Regions from separate parts of the Castellaniella sp. GW247-6E4 genome, predicted to be linked through region 2. Evidence: predicted binding sites of a transcription regulator. Region 2 holds the regulator's gene; the other holds the start of a gene.

Region 1 (12,925 bases), on a different contig from region 2:
CGTCTTTCAACTGCAGGTTGACCGTCTCGTGCCACAGCGTGAAGATGCCGACGCCGAACGCGGGATCGCGTTGCGCCTCGAAGATCACCTGAAACCCTGGGATCAATCGGGGAGGCTCCGCCTCGTCGGCGGCTTTCGTCGCGTCATAAGGCGAGGGCGTGAGCAAATAGCACAGCATGTTCAGCCGGAACAGGGTCCGCAGGGCGGTTTGCAAGGCCTCGCGCGCCGCTTCGGGGCTCTCTGGCAGGTCGGCGCGCATATTGTCCAGTAACTCGTCGGTCGTCAGGCTGGATGGCCAGTGGCGGCTGAGAGTCTGGATCACACTCAATATCGTGGCGTCGTTGCTGTGGAGGGGGTGCTGGCGGTGGTTGCGGAAAAAACGCACGCCCGCCGGCGCCTGGGCTGGGGGTTCGGTTTCAATGAAAGAGCCCGCCCAACGCAGATCCCCCAGCCGCTCCATGAGGGGGGCGGCTGAGAGGTCGCCGGCGCGCGCTTGATGCACGAGCAGGCTCTTGCGGAAATTCCGTCCGACCGCGAAATCGAGATACTGCTGGCGCATCTCGCGCGGCTGGCCCAGGGCGACCAGATTGTGGTTCAGGCGGGTCTGCGCGCCGTAGGTTTCCCCCAGCTCGGACTGCGCCTCGGCATCGCCCACGTGGGTCAAGCCGAATTGGTCGGCCAGACTGACGAACTCGAGCAGGTAGCAGGGGTTGTTATAGGTTTCCAGGTGTTCGTGCGCGATGTAATAGTCTGATTGTTGGCGCAACTGCTGGACGGCCGCCCGCAGGGACGAGGCCAGGGGGTTGCTGGGGGCGATCCCTTCGGACAATAGGTTCAGCATGGCCTTGGCCGCGGGCAGTCTATCCTCGTCGCGCGCCACGCTGTGGCTATGCAGCAGCATCGCGTCGCGCACGATATCGCCGGCCTTCCAGCCCGGATAGGTGTTGTAGCTGATATAGCCGACCCCGTCCGGCGCGAGATTGTCACGCAGGATACGCATCATGGCCTCGCGGACCTCATGCGGTACCCAACTGAATACCCCGTGCGCGATGATGTAGTCGAACTGCCCGAAGTCCGGCGTGATATCGGTCAGGCTCATCGCGCGCAGTTGCAGGTTTTTCAGGCCCAGCGTGTCGATCAAGCCTTGTCCGTGGGCGATCTGCACTGGCGACAAGTCCACGCCCACGACCTGGGCCCCGGGATGGGTCAGCGCAAAGGGCAGCACGTTGCCGCCGCCCGCGCAGCCCAGCTCGAGCACCCGCGCGTGCTCCAGCGTCGGGGCCTCCAGGCCATACAGGTGGGCGGCGGCGCGCAGGTGGCCGGGCGCGGCATACCAGAAGGCGTTCGAGGTATAGACCTGGCGATCATAGTCCTCGGCCAGGCCTTGATTGGCGTCGGACAAGCCGGTCGATGCCGAGTCAGGATCGTCGAACGGGCGATCGGCGCGGGTGTCCTGTGTGGAATTCATGTGAGATCCTGGGATGGCCGTGGCGCCGGGTCTCGGGGTGCGGCGCCAGAGGGCGATCATCGAGGTTGGGGGAAACGGGCCAGTCCCTAGCATACGGGCTCGGCGTCCATCGGAAAGCGGGGAAAAAGCCTGGAAAAGGGGGCGATGGCGGGCATATGCCCGCCGAGTGCGGCTGCGGCGGCAGGTTCGCACACGTCGCCCCGAAAAACCCGTGGCCCCTCATCCCAGGGACATGTGGGCGGGTCGCCGTGGATGTCGCCGGTGCGTGCGCGCCCTAAAGTTCCCTCCCTCATATCCGTAAATGCGGCAGAACAGGAGGTCACTCGGTTTGTCATCCTGGGCAATCAGCGCGAATCCTGCGCCACACACATTTAGGAGTCTTTCATGGCTGTTATCAACACGAACTACTTGGCTCTGGTTTCCCAGAACAATCTGGTCAGGTCGCAGAATGCCCTGGGTTCTGCCATCGAGCGCTTGTCGTCCGGCCTGCGCATCAACAGCGCCAAGGATGATGCCGCCGGTCAAGCCATCGCCAATCGCTTTTCCGCCAATATCCGGGGCCTGACGCAGGCCAGCCGCAACGCCAACGACGGCATCTCGATCGCTCAAACGACCGAAGGCGCCCTGAACGAAATCAACAACAACCTGCAGCGCGTCCGCGAGCTGTCGGTGCAGGCCGCCAACGGCTCGAACTCGGCCTCCGACCTGAACTCCATTCAGGCGGAAATCGATCAGCGCCTGGAGGAGATCGATCGCGTATCGAGGGAAACCCAGTTCAACGGCCAGTATGTGCTCAGCGACACGGCGGGCAAGCTGAAAATCCAGGTGGGCGCAAATGACGGCCAGACGATTGAGGTCAACTTCCGCACCATCAACAGCGCAGAGCTGGGCCTGGACGGCTTCAACATCAACAACAAGGATGTTGCAAACACCGCCGCCGCCAAGCAAGACCTGATCGATGGGGGCTTCACCTCGACGGCCGGGGCGAATGGCACGACTGTTTGGAGCAAGGATACGACGGTTGGCAATGCTGTAGCGACGGCTGCCAACGTCATGGATAGCCTGGTGGATACGAGCTCGGTGACTTATACCGGCAGCACGGCGAACGGTCTGGGTGTCGCGGCCAAGGGCGACAGTTATATCTACAATGCGGCGACCGAGACCTTTACCTTCAGCGCGGACGGTGCCGCCGATACGGATGTGGCGACATACATCACGACAGCCGCGACCGCCGCTGGCGGTTCCATCAGCATCACAGCCAATATCGGCGGCAAGGATGCGGTGGCCATCGTCGAGGCAGGTGGCAACCTGACGGCCGAGAACGGCCAAGTGTTGTACCTGGATGCAACGGGCAACCTCACCACCAACAATGCGGATGGCGACCCTCAAGCGACAATTGGCGATCTGACCACCGCGATTCAGGCCTCGGGTACGAGTACCATCACCCTGGGTGGCACCAAGTTCGCCGGCAACACCGCTACGATCGATGTGACGGGCGCCACGATGAGCAAGGCGGCGATGGCGGCCGAAGACTTCTCGACGAGCAACGGCTACACGGTTACCGCCGGTACCGTGACGCAGACGTCCACCGGAGCAGCAATGCGCTATAACGCGGCCTCCGGTTTGCTGACGACAGAGGCGAGCACCGTCACGACGACAACCTATTACGAGCAGGGCAACGGCATGATCACCGATGGCCAAGGTGCTCAATTGTATAAGGATGCCAGTGATGTCCTGACCTTTGACGCGGCATCCGCGGGTACGGCGAATGCCAACCCCCTCCAGGCGCTGGATGACGCCTTGGCGGACGTCGATTCTCTGCGCAGCGAATTGGGTGCCGTGCAGAACCGCTTCGAGTCCACGATCGCCAATCTGACCAACACCATTACCAACCTGTCGGCCGCCCGGTCGCGCATCGAGGATGCCGACTATGCGGTGGAAGTCTCCAACATGACCCGCGCGCAGATCCTGCAGCAGGCCGGCACCTCGGTCCTGGCGCAAGCCAACCAGGTTCCGCAGACCGTGCTGTCGCTGCTGCGGTAATTCTTAGGGTGCGGGATGTTCCAGGCGGTTCGCTTATCGGGTAACGGGTATCTGATTCGCTTGGAACAGCCTCTGCGGTGAGCCCTACGGTAGTCAAGAATACGCTCTGATCAGTCTCAAACTGATCAGAGCGTTTTGATATGATTTCCCTTTGCCTCTAAAGGTGGATACGCTCGGGGCCACCGATTTTGGACGCCCGCGTCGGATGACCTTGTTGCCATCGCGAAGCTCGGCCTTCTGAACCCCTTATGGACTCGTAGCAATTCGCCCCCTCGCCATTCAGGTGTTCGTGTCCATCCCCGTGATAGAGTGGTCGCCATGCCTCACGCGCAAGGATGACTCCCATGGATTCGACCCATCGAAACAGGGGCGTGGCCCAAACCCTGGGCTGGATCGTTCTGCTTCTGATCGCGCTTTTTTCCCTCCTGGGCGGCGCCTGGCTGGCAGTGCTGGGCGGCTCCTGGTATTACGCGGCACTGGGTGTGGCGCTGTTGCTGAGCGTATGGTTTCTGAGGCGCGGCCAGGCGACGGGCTTATGGCTGTACGCGCTGATCCTGGCGGCCACGCTGGTCTGGGGGCTGTGGGAGGTCGGCGCCGATTTCTGGGCACTGGCGCCGCGCTATGATTTGCTGTTCCTGCTAGGGCTGTGGCTGCTGCTGCCGGCGGCCACGCGCGGGTTCGTGTCTCCGCGCCCCGCCAAGACCGCCATGGGCGTGGCGATGGTGGCCATGCTGGTGGTGCTGGGCTATGGCGTATACGACGATCCGCAGGAAATCGACGGCGTGTTCGCCCGCGCCCAGCCGGCCCAGGCACAGGCGGTGCGCGGCGTGGCGGACGAGGACTGGCCGTCCTATGGGCGCACTGAGGGCGGGGTGCGTTATTCGCCGCTCACCCAGATCAATGCCGGGAACGTCAAGGACCTGCAAGTGGCCTGGGTCTATCACACGGGCGACTTCCGGGGCGAGAATGATTCGGGTGAAACCACCAATGAGGTCACGCCGATCAAAGTCGGCGACACGCTGTACCTCTGCACGCCGCACCAGTTCCTGGACGCGCTGGATGCCGCCACCGGCCGGCGCTTGTGGCGCTTTGATCCGCAACTGAAGGCCGACAAGTCCTTCCAGCACTTGACCTGCCGCGGCGTCGCCTATCACGACGCGGGCAATACCGAGCGTTTTCCGGCCAGTCTGGACAAGGCCGGGGGGCCTGCCTCGACCGTCTGCCCGCGCAAGGTGCTCTTGCCCACCAATGACGGGCGCCTGATTGCGGTGAATGCCGATGACGGCCGCAAATGCAGTGATTTCGGCAAGGACGGCGAGATCGATCTGCAGAAAAGCATGCCCCATGCCTACCCGGGGGGGTATAACCCGACCTCGCCGCCGGTGGTCACCGCGACGACCATCGTCATTGGCGGATCGGTGACGGACAATTTCTCCAATCAAGAACCGTCCGGCGTGATTCGTGGCTACGATGTGCGCACCGGCGCGCTGAAATGGGTGTTCGACACCGGCGCGGAGAATCCCAACGCCATGCCGGGCGAGCACACCGAGTTCGTGCATAATTCGCCCAACGCCTGGGCGCCCTTGGCCTACGACGCGCAGACCGATAGGGTCTACGTCCCCACCGGCGTGGGCACGCCCGACATCTGGGGCGGCGACCGCGGCCCCCTGAAGGAACGCTACGCAAACGCCGTCCTGGCGCTCGATGCCGCCACCGGCCGCCTGATCTGGCATTTCCAGACCACGCACCACGATCTGTGGGACATGGATGTTCCGGCGCAACCCTCGCTGATGGACGTGCGGACGAATGATGGCCGGACAGTGCCGGCCATTTATGTGCTCACCAAGACCGGCAATGTGTTCGTGCTGGACCGCCGCAGTGGCGAGCCCGTCGTGCCGGTGGCGGAAAAAGCCGTGCCGCAACGCGTGGCGCGGGGTCCGCAGACCCGGGGCGAGCATTACGCGCCGACACAGCCGTTCTCGGCGCTGGATCTGGCCCCGCCTGGCACGCTCACCGACAAGGATATGTGGGGGGCCACGCTGCTGGATCAGTTGGTGTGCCGCGTGATGTTCAAGCGTCTCAACTACGACGGCATCTACACGCCGCCGTCCGAAAACGGCACGCTGGTGTTTCCCGGCAATCTGGGCGTGTTCGAGTGGGGCGGCATGTCGGTGAACCAAGACCGCCAGGTGGCGTTGATGAACCCGATCGGCCTGCCGTTCGTCTCCAGACTCGTGCCCGAGGATCCGAACCGTGCCAGGGGCGAGGGGACCGGCACGGAAAGCGGCGTGCAGCCGATGTACGGCACTCCGTACGGCGTGACGATCAATCCATTCCTGTCGCCGCTGGGCCTGCCTTGCAAGGCGCCCGCCTGGGGCTATGTGGCCGGCGTGGATTTGCTGAGCAATCAGGTGGTCTGGAAGAAACGCATCGGCACCATTCGCGACAGCCTGCCGCGGCTATTCCAGTTGCCGCCGCTGAAGATCGGTGTGCCGGGTTTGGGTGGACCCATCTCGACCGCAGGCAATGTGATGTTCGTGGCCGCCACCCAGGACAACTACTTGCGCGCCTTCGACGTGAGCAGCGGCAGCCTGTTGTGGGAGGCGCGCCTGCCCGCCGGTGGCCAGGCCACGCCGATGACTTATGCGGCGGGCGGCCGGCAGTATGTGGTGATCATGGCCGGCGGCCACGGGTCGTTTGGCACCAGGATGGGGGATGACCTGGTGGCTTTCGCCTTGCCGGATTGAGTATCCGGTGCGGCGCGTGACGGGTCATGACGGGGGCGGGAGGCGGTGCGCCGCCCACCCGGCGAGGCAGGCCGCGTATCCATCCGGCGCGTTCGGCCACGCGGGCGTCCAGCCGCTGGCCCGCAGCCGCGCATTGGACAAACGCTTGCCGCTTGCCGGCCGGGCTTGTCGGGTGGGCGGCGGGCCGCCGGCCAGGCGCGCGATGGCGTCGTACAGCTCCGCGGTCGGCAGGGGGCGATCGTCCGTGCCGATATACAGCGGCCCGGGGTCGGCCATGCTCAGCAGGTGTGCGCAGGCCCGTGCGGCATCGTCGATGTGTATCCGATTCGCCCAGTGGCCCGGGCCGCCGGGCGCGGCGATCGTGCCGGCGCGCAAGCCCTCGGCCAGGCGCAGCCGGCCTGGTCCGTACAGGCCCGACAGGCGCAGGACGACCCCGACGCCCGGCCGCAGGGCGGCGTGCAGCGCGGCCTCGGCACCCAGCAGCGCCCGCGCGCGGAAATCGGTATTGTCCGGCGGCGTATCCTCGTCCACCCAATGGTCGGAAGGCCCCCAGACCGCGGAAGACCCCACCAGCACACAGCGCCGCAGCCGCTCGAGGCCGCCGGGCGCCAGGCTGTCCAGCAGCCTGGGCAGTCCTGAGGGGTAGACCTCGGCATAGTCCGTCATGGTCCGGGTGTCGGGCGACGGGGCGTACAGGATGTGGGTGATCCCGGAAAATTCCGGCGCACCCAGAAAGGACAGGCTCTCGCGGTGGCGCAGGTCGGCCGCATGCCAGGCAATGCCCCCGTCGCCCGCTGGCGGTGCCCGGCGGCGCAGCCCGATGCACCGCCAGCGGGCCGGATCCAGCATTCCCGCCACGCGCGCGCAGAGGTCGCCGCCCACCAATAAAAGGGTATTCCTGTCGGTCATTGGCATTCTTGCGTGGATAAATGTGCATTATGGACGAGGCCGTGGCCTGGCGTGCATGGGCGGGTGAAACGGCTGTTTCGCGGGATCGGCGGGCACGGGATTGCGGGCGCGCGCCGACTTGCATTACCGTGCGGGTGTGCGCCGCTTTGCGTGGCGCCGTTCCTTTTGAACCCGACAGGTGATCTAAGCATGAGTATGGCTTTCCGTTCCTCCGAGCCTTTGCGTCTCGGCATTCTGGGCTGCGCCAATATCGCGCGTCAGTTCACGCGCGATGTGGCGCCCAGCGCGGCGGTGCGCGTCGTCGCCGTGGCGAGCCGCAACGCGGACACGGCCGCACGCTTTGCGGCGGACACCGGCATCGGCCGCCATGTCGGCAGTTATGAGGCGCTGCTGGCCGATCAAGAGATCGATGCGGTGTATATCCCCCTGCCCAACAGTCTGCATGCGGCCTGGACGATCCGGGCCGCCGAGAGCGGCAAGCACGTCCTGTGCGAAAAACCGCTGGCGCTCGGCCGAGCCGAGGCGCAGGCCATGTTCGAGGCGGCGCGCCGCCATGAGGTCATGTTGCTCGAGGCCTACCCCTATCAGTTCCAGCCTCAGACCGCCGACATGCTGGCCTTGCTGCGCGACGGGGCGATCGGGTCGGTGCGTTCGGTGCAGGCGGTTTTTGGTTTTCCCCTGCTGGGCGGGAATACGAATATCCGCATGCAAGCGGAATTGGGCGGCGGCTCGCTGCTCGACGCCGGCAGCTATCCGCTGAGCCTGATCCGGTGGGTGATGGGCTGCGCGCCCAGCCGCGTGCGCGCCGACGCGAGCTGGGCCGCGACGGGGGTGGACATCAGCATGAGCGGCACCTTGTTTTACGCGGACGGCCGCCGCGCCCAATTCGCCTGCGCCATGGACGTCGCCAATCAGCGCCGGGCGACGATTGCCGGCACCGAGGGGACGATCGATACGGAATTCCTCAATCACACCAGCGATGGGGCCGGCGACCATCCCCACGGCTATCAGCCCAGCCAGTTGCGCGTGCGCCGGGGCGGCGCCGGGACGATTCCGTTCGAGGAGGTCCGGTCGCCGTCGGGCAGCGGGTTCCGTTTCGCAGCCGAGGCGTTCGCCCAGGCCGTGGCCAGCGGGGATGTGGCCTTGATCCGCCGCCACGCCGAGGCCAGCCTGGATACCGCCGCCACCCTGGAGGCTCTGGCGGCCAGCGCCCGTGAGGGCCGGGACGTGGCGCTCTGAGTCCGCCCGGAGGGCGGGACTGCGCCAAGGCCCGGACCGGGTGGCCTTACACTATGGCGCGCGCAGGCGCATTTTCCTGCGGAAAAATTCCGGGCTGGTGGCTCCCCGCGGGCCGCGAGCAATAGGATCATCCGATATGGCCAGTTTCAATGTGACGGGTGTTGTGCATGCCCTCGACGGTATCCGCAGCGCATGGCGTGATTCACAGCGGCGCGCGCGCGAACCGGATGCGCGTGAGTTTCCTTCGCGCAATGCGGTGGCGGAGGCGGTCGAGGCCCTCAAGGGCGTGCTGTTCCCGATGCGCCTGGGGCCGGTCGACCTGCACCACACCAGCGAGAATTTCTATGTCGGGTATACGCTGGACGCCGCCCTGAACAGCTTGCTGACGCAGGCGCACCTCGAGCTGCGCTACGCCTCCCGCCTCGAGCCGGCGGACGATGCCTTGCTGCAGGCCAGGGCCTTCGGGGCCATCGATCGGTTTGCGCAAATGTTGCCCGAAATCCGGCGCCAGCTCGACCATGATGTGCTGGCGGCCTACGGCGGCGATCCCGCCGCGACCAGCGTGGACGAGGTTCTGCTGTGCTATCCCGGGGTGCTGGCCCTGATCCATCACCGGCTGGCCCATCCGCTCTACACGCTGGGCCTGCCTTTGCTCGCGCGCATCATCGCCGAGCTGGCGCACAGCCAGACGGGGATCGACATCCACCCTGGTGCGCGGATCGGCGATAGCTTCTTTATCGATCACGGGACCGGGGTGGTGATCGGTGAAACGGCGGTGATCGGCAACCGGGTGCGCATCTATCAGGCCGTGACCCTGGGCGCCAAGCGGTTCGCCACCGACGCGGAGGGTCACCTGGAAAAGGGCGGTCTGCGCCACCCGGTGGTCGAGGACGACGTGGTGATCTATGCCGGCGCCACCATTCTCGGGAGGGTGACGCTGGGCAAGGGCGCCGTGATCGGCGGCAACGTCTGGGTCACCAGCAGCGTGCCGCCCGGCGCGAGCATTACGCAGGCGAATCTGCGCCACGCCTTGTGCACCGATCCGTCGGGCGAGTAAGCCCTGCAACCGCGAGTCCGCCCATGACACCCCATCCGTCCGCTGCCGAGCTTTTTTCGCAATCCGTGGTGGCGTCCGCCTGGTACGTCAAGGGTCAGGCGCCCCGCGAGGTCGGCTTGGCCGAAATCGATGCGATCGCCGCGGCGGGCGAGGGCCTGTTGTGGATCGGGCTGAAGGATCCGGCCGACGACGTCTTGAAGGAGGTGGGCGCGCGGCTTGGCCTGCCTGGCCGGGCCATCGATGAGATCCTCTCGCCGCACCGCAGGCCCAAGAGTATCGAATACGAACGGCTGACGCTGATCGTGGCGATCACGGTCGAGGTGCTCCGTGACAAGCCCAGTTTTGGCGATACCCAGATCCTGATCGGTCCCGGCTATCTGCTGACGATCCGGCGTCATTTCAGCGCGTCGTATCGGGAATTGCGGGCCTTGCTGACCGAGTCCCCCGAGCTTTTCGAGCGTGGCAGCGATTATGTGGCCTCGGCGCTCCTGGATCTCATGGCCGATCATTATGTCGCGGCGCTTGCGCGGCTGGAGACGCGGGTCGAAGGGATCGAGCACCAGTTCCTGCTCGAAGGGTTTCGCCAGAAGGATATCCATAGCCTGTATCGTTGCCGCCGGGACCTGCTGCGCATGCATACGGTGATCGTGCCGATGGTGGAAATCTGCCGTCGGCTGGCGCGGGTGGATACCCGCAATATCAGCGCCGACAGTCGCGGCTATTTCGGTGAGGTGGCCGACCGTGTCCAGCGCGTGGTCGAGTCCGTCGACAGCCTGCGCGAGGCCCTGGCCTTCGCCTTCGAGGCCAGCATGATGCTCAGCCAGATGCAGCAGACCGATATCACCCGCAAGCTGGCCGCCTGGGCGGCCATACTGGCCGTGCCGACCGCGGTGGCGGGGATCTACGGCATGAATTTCCATGATATGCCCGAGCTGAGCTGGACCTACGGCTATCCGGCGGTGCTCGGGGCGACTTTTACGGTATGCGGCTTGCTGTATTGGAAATTTCGCAGAATCCGGTGGCTCTGAGCGCGGCCGTTCGCGCGCGGCGCGCCCGTTCACCGGGGCGCGGGTATGCGTTAGCATATTCCGGGTGTATGGGCACAGACTGAAACAACGAGGAGGGCGCTTTGAAAGCGATTGCTTATGTGGACTGCCTGCCGATCGAGGACGATCGGTCCTTGTTCGATATCGAATGCGCCGTCCCCGAGCCGGGCGAGCGCGATCTGCTCGTCCGGATCGAAGCCGTGGCCGTCAACCCGCGTGACGTCAAGAGCCGCAGGACGCTGCGGGGCACGCCGCAACAGCCGATGATCATTGGCTATGACGCGTCCGGGGTGGTCGAAAAAGTGGGGCGCGGCGTGACCTTGTTCGAGCCCGGCGACGAGGTATTCTACGCCGGGGTGACCGATCGCCCGGGATCGAACGCGCAGTTCCAACTGGTCGACGAGCGCATCGTCGGGCACAAGCCGGTGTCGCTGGATCACGCGACCGCGGCCTCGCTGCCGTTGACCTCGCTGACCGCGTATGAAATGCTCTTTGATCGCCTGGAGGTGCCGCGCATGGCCTCGCCGCGGCGTTCGGTATTGATTCTCGGCGGTGCGGGCGGCGTGCCGTCCATGGCCATCCAGTTGGCCCGCGGCGCGGGGCTGACCGTCATCGCGACCGCCTCGCGGCCCGAAAGCGCGGCCTGGGTGCGCGAGCTGGGCGCCGATCATGTCATCGATCATCGCCAGCCCTTGGATGCACAGATCCAGGCGCTTGGGCAGGGGACCGTTGATTACGTTTTTTCCAGCTACACCAGCGCCCGCGCCTGGGCGGAAATCGCCCGGGTGATCACGCCCCAGGGTCGGTTCGGCCTGATCGATGATCCCGAACCGCTGGATTTGCGCCTCTACAAACCCAAGAGCGTTTCCATCCACTGGGAGGCGATGTTCACGCGGCCCATGCAAAATACGCCCGATATGGCGCGCCAGCACGACATCCTGGACGAGGTCGCGCGCCAAGTGGACGCGGGCGAGCTCCGGGCCACGGCCACGCGGAATCTGGGCGCGATCAACGCGGCGAACTTGCGCGCGGCCCATGCCTTGATCGAAAGCGGGCGCACGATAGGGAAAATCGTGCTGGCTGGATTCTGAGCCCGCTGGCGGGGTGGGCAAGATCCGGATACAAATGAGCCGATTGCTTGCTGCTTTCGTGCTCTCAAAGCCGTTATCGTGACATGCATCGACATGTCTGGAACGGAGATCAGGATGCGGGCTTGGGGATGGCTGTGGTTGGTTTGCGGATGCTTGGCCTCGAGCGGCGCACTGGCGGCGGCGCAGGCGACGGTGCGGGCCGGCGACCGGACGCTGACGGTGGCCTTTGACGGCCCGGATGCGCGGGTCGATGTGTCCGGTGTCTCGCAGGGCTATCTCCTGCTGCGCGACGAGCGTCTCTATTCAGTGATGCGGATGAACGGCAGCCCCATGGTGATGGATGCGCAGGCGGCGGCCGGGCTGCTGGGCGGTTTGGCCTGGAAGCCATCGGCGGAGATGGTCGGCGCGCTGACCGCGCTCGAGCCCACGGGCGAACGCCAGACCGTCGCCGGGCGCGCGGGCGAGGTCTATAGGGTGTCGTACCGCGATCTCGAGGGGCGGGAGCGCAGAGGACAGGGCGTGCTGGGCCGGCAGCCCGAGGTGCGCGAGTTGACGCGAGTCCTCGGGCGGATCGCCGAGCGCCTGCAATCCGCCACCCAAGCCCCGGGACAGGGCCTGGAGGAGGTCACGCGCGCGCTGGGGGATCGCGGGCTGGGGGTCCTGTCCTATGGCTCCGAGTTTCGCATCGAGACACTGACCGTGGCGCCGCTCGCGTCCGGTTACCTGGACCTGCCGGCGGCGCCGGCGCGCTTGCCCGATGACGTGGGGCAGTGGTTGCGAGGTCTGGGCGCCCGTTGAGCCGCTGGTTTGCCCTTCGGGCCGCGCCAGCGGTATAACAGGCTCGAGCGACAAACACCGGATCCGGCGCGTTCACCGCGTGCGCGACAAACGCGCGCCTTTTCCAGGAGACACTATGAGCGAGGCCCCCGCCTTGGCCGAATGGATCATCGAACAGACATCCGACGCCCTGATCTATGCGGACCGCGCAGGCAATATACGGCGCTGGAACCGGGCGGCCGGCCGGCTGTTCGGCTTTGATGCGGACGAGGCCATGGGCGGCAGCCTGGACCTGATCATTCCCGAGCACCTGCGCGCCGCCCACTGGGCCGGCTACCGCGCCGCCATCGACAGCGGCAGCCTGAGACTCCAGGGGCTGCCGACATTGACGCGGGCGGTGGGCAAGGGTGGCCACAAGCTCTATGTCGAGATGACCTTTGCCCTCGTCAAGGATTCCGGCGGCGCGGTCGTCGGTTCGGTCGCCATGGCGCGTGACGTCACCGAGCGGATCGAAAAGGAGCGTACCGCCCGCAAGGCGGCGGGCGCCG
Region 2 (6,778 bases):
CGCTCGGGGTATTCGTGGCCTGGCTGTCCGGGGCGCGGCCACCTGTCTGGGTGTGTGGCGCCTGGCCGCCTGGTACGCGGCCTTCGGCCGTCTGTGCACCCAGGCGGGCCTGAGGCTCGCGGGCAAGGTCACGGGCGTCGGCCTTGCCGAAGGCCAGCGCCGCCAGATGGGATTCGTAAAACAGGCCGCTGCCTTGCACCGCCTGGGACAGTGCTTGAGACAGGCGCGCGGCCAGCGCGCCGGGCTGGTCCAGCGCGGTCGCGAGCGCGGCCCAAGCCGCAAAGGGGCCGGCTGGGGCCTGCGGGCCAGCGGCCCCGGGGACGGGCATGGCGGCCGGACCCCGGGCGGCAGCCGTGGCGGCGTCCGCCATGCCCGCGGGGAGGGGCGGCATGGCGCCTGCGCGCGCCGCCGGCCCGTTCAGCAGAGGTTGGCGGCCCTGCACCGCGGGGTCGGCCTGCGGGTATTGGGCGAGCAGGGCGAGGATGATGCGCGCGGCGAACCCCAGAGTCGTGGGCGCCGATGCGGTGGTGGAGCTGTAGGTCGCGGCGCGGCCGATCCGGTCGTCCAGCGCGGTTGCGCCGGCAGCCTTGCCGACCGCGGCCTGGCCGCGGCCCTGGGCGCCAGCCGCATCCACCGCCTCGCGGGGGTGGCGTTGGGCGGAATTCCGTAGCGCATCGGGGTTTTCGGGATTGCCGGGCTGGGTGACCGCCGCGGGCCGGGCGCCCGAGACGAGATTGGCCTGCTGGCCGAGCGTCGTGCCCAGTACCGCGTCCAAGCGCTGGATCAGCAGCGTGCCTAGCGTGGACGAGCCGCCAATGCTCATTCCGAGGACGCGTGGTAGGCCCGCAGCACCGTGCGCTGGCGCTTGATGGCGCCCATCAGGTGGCCCAGGCGCAGCAGCTCGGGCGCGGCGAGGTGTCGGATGCGCGCATCATCGTCCAGGATGCGGGTCAGCAGCTCGCGCCGCGCGTTGCGGTCCGCGTCGTCCAGGGGGCTGAAGCGGCGCAGGTCCTCGACAGCCTGGTTGTATTGAGCGCCGAGCTGGACGACGTCGTCCCATTGTTGCGCCTCGGCCTTGGCGCGCATCTGGCTGCTCAGGGAGGCGATGAGCTGGTATTGATGCAGGACGGAGGAGCGGGAGGCCATAGGGGAATACGTCGCCGTGTCAGGATGATAGGGGGCGTTCGAAGTGTGGATCTGCGGCGACGTGCCAGGCATCGGCCAGGTCGTTGAGGAGTTTCTCGGCCGATTCGAGCTTGGACGGATCGTTGTTGAGGTTGGCTTGCAGCAGGTTGCGCACGATCAGCTCGTAGGCGGCGACCAGGTGGCGCGCGACGTCGCCGCCGCGCTCGGTGTCGACACTGGCCTTGAGCCCGGTCTCGACGATGTCGATCGCCTTGGAGATCGACTGGCCGCGCTCGGCGGTGCGCCCGCCTCCCATGTGCAGCCGCGCCTGCGCGGTCGCGGTCAGCGCCCCGCGAAACAGCAGCGAGATCAGGCGCTCGGGCGTCGCGCCGAGAACCTCGGATTCGAGTCCGACGCTGGCATAGGCGCCGGCGGTGCGGGCGGCACGTGAACGGGGGGCGTAAGTCATGATGGAAGCCGTTTATTTATCGGACTTGCTGAGATTGCTGAGCATGCTGAGCTGCTGGGTCAGGTAGCTGCTGAGGGAGTTCATTTGGGCGACCATGGCGTCCAGTTGGGTGAACTGCTGGCGGTAGGTCTCCATGCGCTGGTCAATCCGGTCGGCCGTCGCGTCGTACTGCCTTTGCATCTGCTTGGCCGTCTCGTTCAGGCTGTCCGTGGTGGCACTGAACAGACCGTCGCTGCGGGTGAAGGCCTCGGCCGCGTTGGCCACTCGCGTGCCCGCCCCATTGGTGCCGGTGAATAGGGAGGTGACCCCCTCGAGGTTGCTGGACAGGGCCTTGGCGAGTTTGGCGTCGTCGACCTTGAGTTCGCCGGACTTGGGGTCGGTGGTGATGCCGATGCGCGACAGCGACAGGCCGTCGATGTCGTCCAGTGCGCCGTTGAGGGCCCCGCGCATTTCCGTCTGGACGCGGCGGGCCAGCGAATCGCCGGTCAGGGCGCTGGATGCCTGCGTGTCGACGTTGTATGAGGTCAGGGACTTGATCGTGCCCAGCAGGCCGTTGTAGGCCTTGACGAAATCGTTGATCGCCTTGGTCGCGGCGGTATCGTCGCGCGTGACCGACAGCGTGGCCGCCTTGTCGGTGGTTTGTTTCAGCGTCAGCGCGACGCCGTCGATGGCGTCCTCGATCGTGTTGGTCTGGCTGGTGATCGAGATGCCGTTGATCGACAACTGGGCGTTGGTCGCGGCCTGCTCGGTGAACCCCCCCGTGCCGACCGCCTTGTCGTACGCGAGGAAGGCCTCGAGCTCGGCGTTGTCGGCCACCGTGATCGAGGCCACGGCCGATTCCGTTCCCGTCGCGCGACTGGTCAGGAGCAGGCGGTGGGCCGCCCCCGAGCCGTCGTTCACCAGGGTCGCGTTCACGCCCGAGTCGGGGTCGCCGTTGAGGGCGGCCACCAGTCCGTTCAGCGACGTGTCCTTGCCGGTGAGGTCCACCGTATGAGACTCGCCGTTGGCCAGGGTGATCGTGACCGAGCCGCCCGCGCCGATGGCCGCATCGCGTTCGGCGCGGCCATCGGCGACCAGGGTCTGGGCCGAGGCCAGGGTGTCGACCTGGATGGAATACTGCCCGGCGATCGCGGTCTTGTCCGCGGTGGCGGAAAACGCGTCGGCGGCGGTCGTGGCCTTGAGGGCACCGAATGCCTCGGGCTTGCCGACCGCCTTGGCGGCGGTCTGCAGCGTCGAGACCGCGCCTTGCAGCTTGCTGTACGCGGAAACCTTGGTCTGGACGGCGACCTGGCGGCTCTGGATCAGCGCCAGTGCGTGGTTTTCGTTGTTGCGCAGGCTGGTGAGGAGATCATTGAGGGGCAGGTTGGACCCGACGCCGATCGAAGAAATAGTGGCCATGATTTAACTCCGTGTCGCCATTATCGCCGTGTTCCAATCCAGGCAATCCTGACGTAAGCGGGGGGATTCAAACATAGTTCAACGGCCAGGGTGTCGAGCCGCCGCCTCAGGCGCGCGTGTCGACGCCCGCGCCTTGCAACTGGACAATCATTTTCGCGACCCGCAGCACCGCGTCGGACGGCACCGTGCGCAGCACCTCGCCGGTCGCGCTGTCGATGATCGAGACGACCAGGCGCTGGGCATCCTCGTCCATTTCGAAGCGCATGCCGGTGGACCAGGCCTCGAGGCTGCGGTTGACCGAATCCAGGGCCTTTTCCATCGGGGGCGGTGCCCCGGTCATAGCGTCCCGCGGGCTGTCGTGGCCCGCCGTCGACGCATCGGACGACATTTCCCGGGCGCCGGCCAGGTGGGGCACCGGTCTCGGTGAGACGTCGGGCAGGTCGACGGCCGTCGGGGATGGGCCGGTCGTGATGGCCGCCAATGGGTGGCCGATCGGTGGGATCATAGAGTCCTCGCGTATTCCGTGTTCGTCGTCCATCCCTCGCCCAGGGCGGCGGAAAGACCCTCGCGTGGACCCTGTAACGGAGGATATCGCGGAAAATTTAGGGGCGAGCTCCCCCAAGTTCAGAGGGGAAACCCGGATACCTTGGTGAATTGGCGATTCCTCGGGGTAACGACGCATTTTTTTTCGGGCATACTGGACGGCGTTCCATTCTCAATATACAGGCCCCCCGATTCCACGATGCCCAGTTCCGAAGACCTGCTGGTCGGGCAATATGCGCCGCTCGTGCGGCGTCAGGCGCTGATCCTGATCGGCAAGCTGCCCGCCAGCGTCGAGCTCGACGACCTGATGCAGGCCGGCATGATAGGCCTGCTCGATGCGATTCGACGCTACCAAGAGCAGCCCGACGCCCAGTTCGAGACCTATGCGGTCACCCGCATCCGGGGCGCCATGCTGGACGAGCTGCGCGCCCAGGACTGGTTGCCGCGCAGCGTGCGCAGCAAGGCGCGCAGCATCGAGGATGCCGTCCACGCCCTGAGCCAGCGGCTGCTGCGCCCGGCCACCGAAAGCGAGATCGCCGAGGAAATGGGCTTGGGCCTCACGGAATACCAGACCCTCCTCGAGGAGGCGCGCGGCGTGCAAATCCTGATGTACGAGGACTTGGCGCGCCGCCGCGAGGGGATAGACGATGGCCTGCCCATCGACGGCGAGGCCCATGCCGAGGGCGGCACCCCGCTGGACTGGCTGGTGCACGAGGGCCTGCGCAAGGCGCTGATCGAGGCGATTCGACACCTGCCCGAGCGCGAGCAGCTCCTGTTGTCCCTGCAATTCGAGCAGGACCTGAACCAGAAAGAAATCGCCGCCGTGATGGACGTCACCGAGGGGCGCATCTCGCAGTTGCGGTCCCAGGCCATCGCGCGAATCCGCGCCTGGCTGGCCCATCATTCCTGGGAGCACACTCCCGGGGACGACGCCTCCTTTAGCAAGCTGATCTGAGCGCCTGCGGCCGATGGCGGGGGGGGGCCGCCGCCGCCTCGCAAACAATACCCGGACCCTGTGTGAGTGTCTGCTTGTATCGGATATAAGATGTATATATTATGAATCTTAACGCCGGCGGAGACCACCGGCCGCGACATCGACGAGGGAAACCCATCATGGACATCAACCGCTTCAAGCACCAGCATGTAGACATCCTCAGCGGCATCGCCGCACTACGCAAGCTCGCCCACCAGGGCATCAGCGAGCATGCGGTGGACATCGCCCACGAGCTCAAGGCGCTGTCCACGATCATCACCACGCATCTGGCCATCGAGGACCGCATCCTGTACCCGTCGCTGCGTCGCAGCGGCAACGCATCCATGGCCCTGATGGCGCAGGACTACCAGGACGATATGAAGGGCATCGCCAATGCCTTCATCAATTTCGCGCGCCGCTGGAGCAATGCCACCCAACTGTCGCGCGACCCCGAGAAATTCCGCGACGAGGCCAATACCGTCCTGCGCGACGTGCATGCGCGCATGGTGCGCGAGAACCGCGAGTTCTATCCGGCGATCGAGGCGTTGTAGTCCGCAGAGGGTCTGCGCTATTTCAATCGGCGGGCCAGTTCCGTCAGGCCGGGGTGGCGGTGGTCCCTATCCGATAGGATGGGGCCGTCGATCGGCCATGAAATGGCCAGTTCGGGGCAATTCCAGGCCAGGCCCCGCTCGTCGGCGGGATCGTAGTAGTCGGTGCACTTGTAGTACAGGATCGCGGTCTCGCTGGTGACGCAAAATCCGTGAGCGTAGCCCGGCGGAATCCACACCTGCCGATGATCGACGGCCGACAAGGCTACCGCCGCGTGTTGGCCGAAGGTCGGCGAGGCGGGATCCACGTCGACCGCCACATCGAATACCGAGCCCTCGATCACCTGGATGAGCTTGCCCTGCGGATGGCGGCGCTGGAAATGCAGGCCGCGCAGCACGCCGTGCCGCGAGCGCGAGACATTGTCCTGGACGAAGGGCAGGGTGATGCCCGCCTCGTCGCGATAACGGCGGGCGCTAAAGGTTTCCATGAAAAAGCCGCGTGCGTCGCCGATCACACGGGGTTCGATGACCAGCACGCCGGGCAAGGCGGTTTCAATGATGTTCAAGGTGTGGGCCGGTGTCCGTTCGACATGTCAATAATAAATGATCGCCCCAAGCGCAATCTCTCCGTCGCGGGAAGGCGGGCTCCGTGGCGGTATGATGCCTATCATCCGCAGCGCTCGAGGCGCGGTTTTTTCAGGAGTATGCATGGCGTCCAATGACACGCCGGCGGTTTCCGCGGGGCTCATCAGCGCGTGGCACGATCAGCTCCGCGCACACCGGCCCATTGCCTGGGGCCTGCTAGTGGCGCTGCTGGCGGTGCTATGGCTGCTGCTCGCCAGCGGCATCGAGGCGTTTTCCCCTAGCAACCGGGTCTACCTGGGCTATGCCGCCCTGGGCGGCATGGCTGGGTTCGGGGCGACGGCGCTGGGCGCGCTGCTGGCGGTGGGCCTGCGTGCCATCGGCGTCCGCACGCGCGACTGCATGCTGGGGTTCGCCGCGGGCATGATGCTGGCAGCCAGCTCATTTTCGCTGATATTGCCCGGCCTCGAGGCGGCCGAGGTGCTGCTCGGCAGCGGGGTGGGCGCGGCCCTGGCCGTCGTGGCCGGCCTGGCACTGGGCGTGCTGCTGATGCTGGGACTGGACTATTTCACGCCGCACGCCCACGAAACCTCGGGGCCGCACGGCCCGGCCGACCAGCGCATCAGCGGCGTATGGCTGTTCGTGCTGGCCATCATTTTGCACAACCTGCCCGAGGGCATGGCCATCGGGGTCAGCTTCGCCCAGGGGGACATGAGCGTGGGGCTGCCGCTGACTACGGCCATCGCCATTCAGGACATTCCCGAGGGTCTGGCGGTCGCCATGGCCTTGCGCGCGATCGGCCTGTCGCCGGCGGTTTCCATTCTCGTTGCCATCGGCTCGGGCCTGATGGAGCCCCTGGGTGCGCTCGTGGGCGTGGGCATCGCCAGCGGTCTGCCCATCGCCTATCCGATCAGCCTGGGGTTGGCGGCGGGCGCGATGATTTTCGTGGTGTCGCACGAGGTGATTCCCGAAACCCATCGCAACGGCCACCAGACGGCGGCCACGGTGGGCCTCATGGCGGGGTTCGCCGTGATGATGTTTTTGGATACGGCGCTGGGGTAGTCGGGCGCGGGGTCAATCCCCGAACACCTCGTCTAGGGTCGTGGCGTCTACGAAGTTCAGCGACCAGGTCTCGAGCTG

What was found. Region 2 encodes FliA, which starts transcription of late flagellar genes. Its sites were predicted from a motif close to CTAAAGTTTNNNNNNNNNNNGCCGNTA; they were not measured.
Region 1: a site for FliA is predicted at 1,743-1,769, ahead of ABS761_RS13470 (flagellin N-terminal helical domain-containing protein). Genes of this name have one in related genera too.

What each region holds. Positions count from the first base shown of each region.
Region 1 covers NZ_JBELOI010000011.1:410-13,334, forward strand. Annotated here, with positions in the region: gene ABS761_RS13465 (class I SAM-dependent methyltransferase) at 1-1,468, opposite strand, end outside; gene ABS761_RS13470 (flagellin N-terminal helical domain-containing protein) at 1,853-3,511, shown strand; gene ABS761_RS13475 (glucose/quinate/shikimate family membrane-bound PQQ-dependent dehydrogenase) at 3,856-6,258, shown strand; gene ABS761_RS13480 (NAD-dependent epimerase/dehydratase family protein) at 6,283-7,167, opposite strand; gene ABS761_RS13485 (Gfo/Idh/MocA family protein) at 7,357-8,406, shown strand; gene epsC (serine O-acetyltransferase EpsC) at 8,543-9,463, shown strand; gene ABS761_RS13495 (magnesium and cobalt transport protein CorA) at 9,487-10,491, shown strand; gene ABS761_RS13500 (zinc-binding alcohol dehydrogenase family protein) at 10,593-11,600, shown strand; gene ABS761_RS13505 (hypothetical protein) at 11,715-12,398, shown strand; gene ABS761_RS13510 (PAS domain-containing protein) at 12,514-12,925, shown strand, end outside.
Region 2 covers NZ_JBELOI010000001.1:660,525-667,302, forward strand. Annotated here, with positions in the region: gene fliK (flagellar hook-length control protein FliK) at 1-823, opposite strand, end outside; gene ABS761_RS03110 (flagellar protein FliT) at 820-1,146, opposite strand; gene fliS (flagellar export chaperone FliS) at 1,166-1,594, opposite strand; gene fliD (flagellar filament capping protein FliD) at 1,607-2,992, opposite strand; gene ABS761_RS03125 (flagellar protein FlaG) at 3,099-3,497, opposite strand; gene ABS761_RS03130 (RNA polymerase sigma factor FliA) at 3,735-4,490, shown strand; gene ABS761_RS03135 (hemerythrin domain-containing protein) at 4,649-5,059, shown strand; gene rfbC (dTDP-4-dehydrorhamnose 3,5-epimerase) at 5,077-5,622, opposite strand; gene ABS761_RS03145 (ZIP family metal transporter) at 5,765-6,700, shown strand; partial or broken gene ABS761_RS03150 (DUF4351 domain-containing protein) at 6,713-6,778, opposite strand, start outside.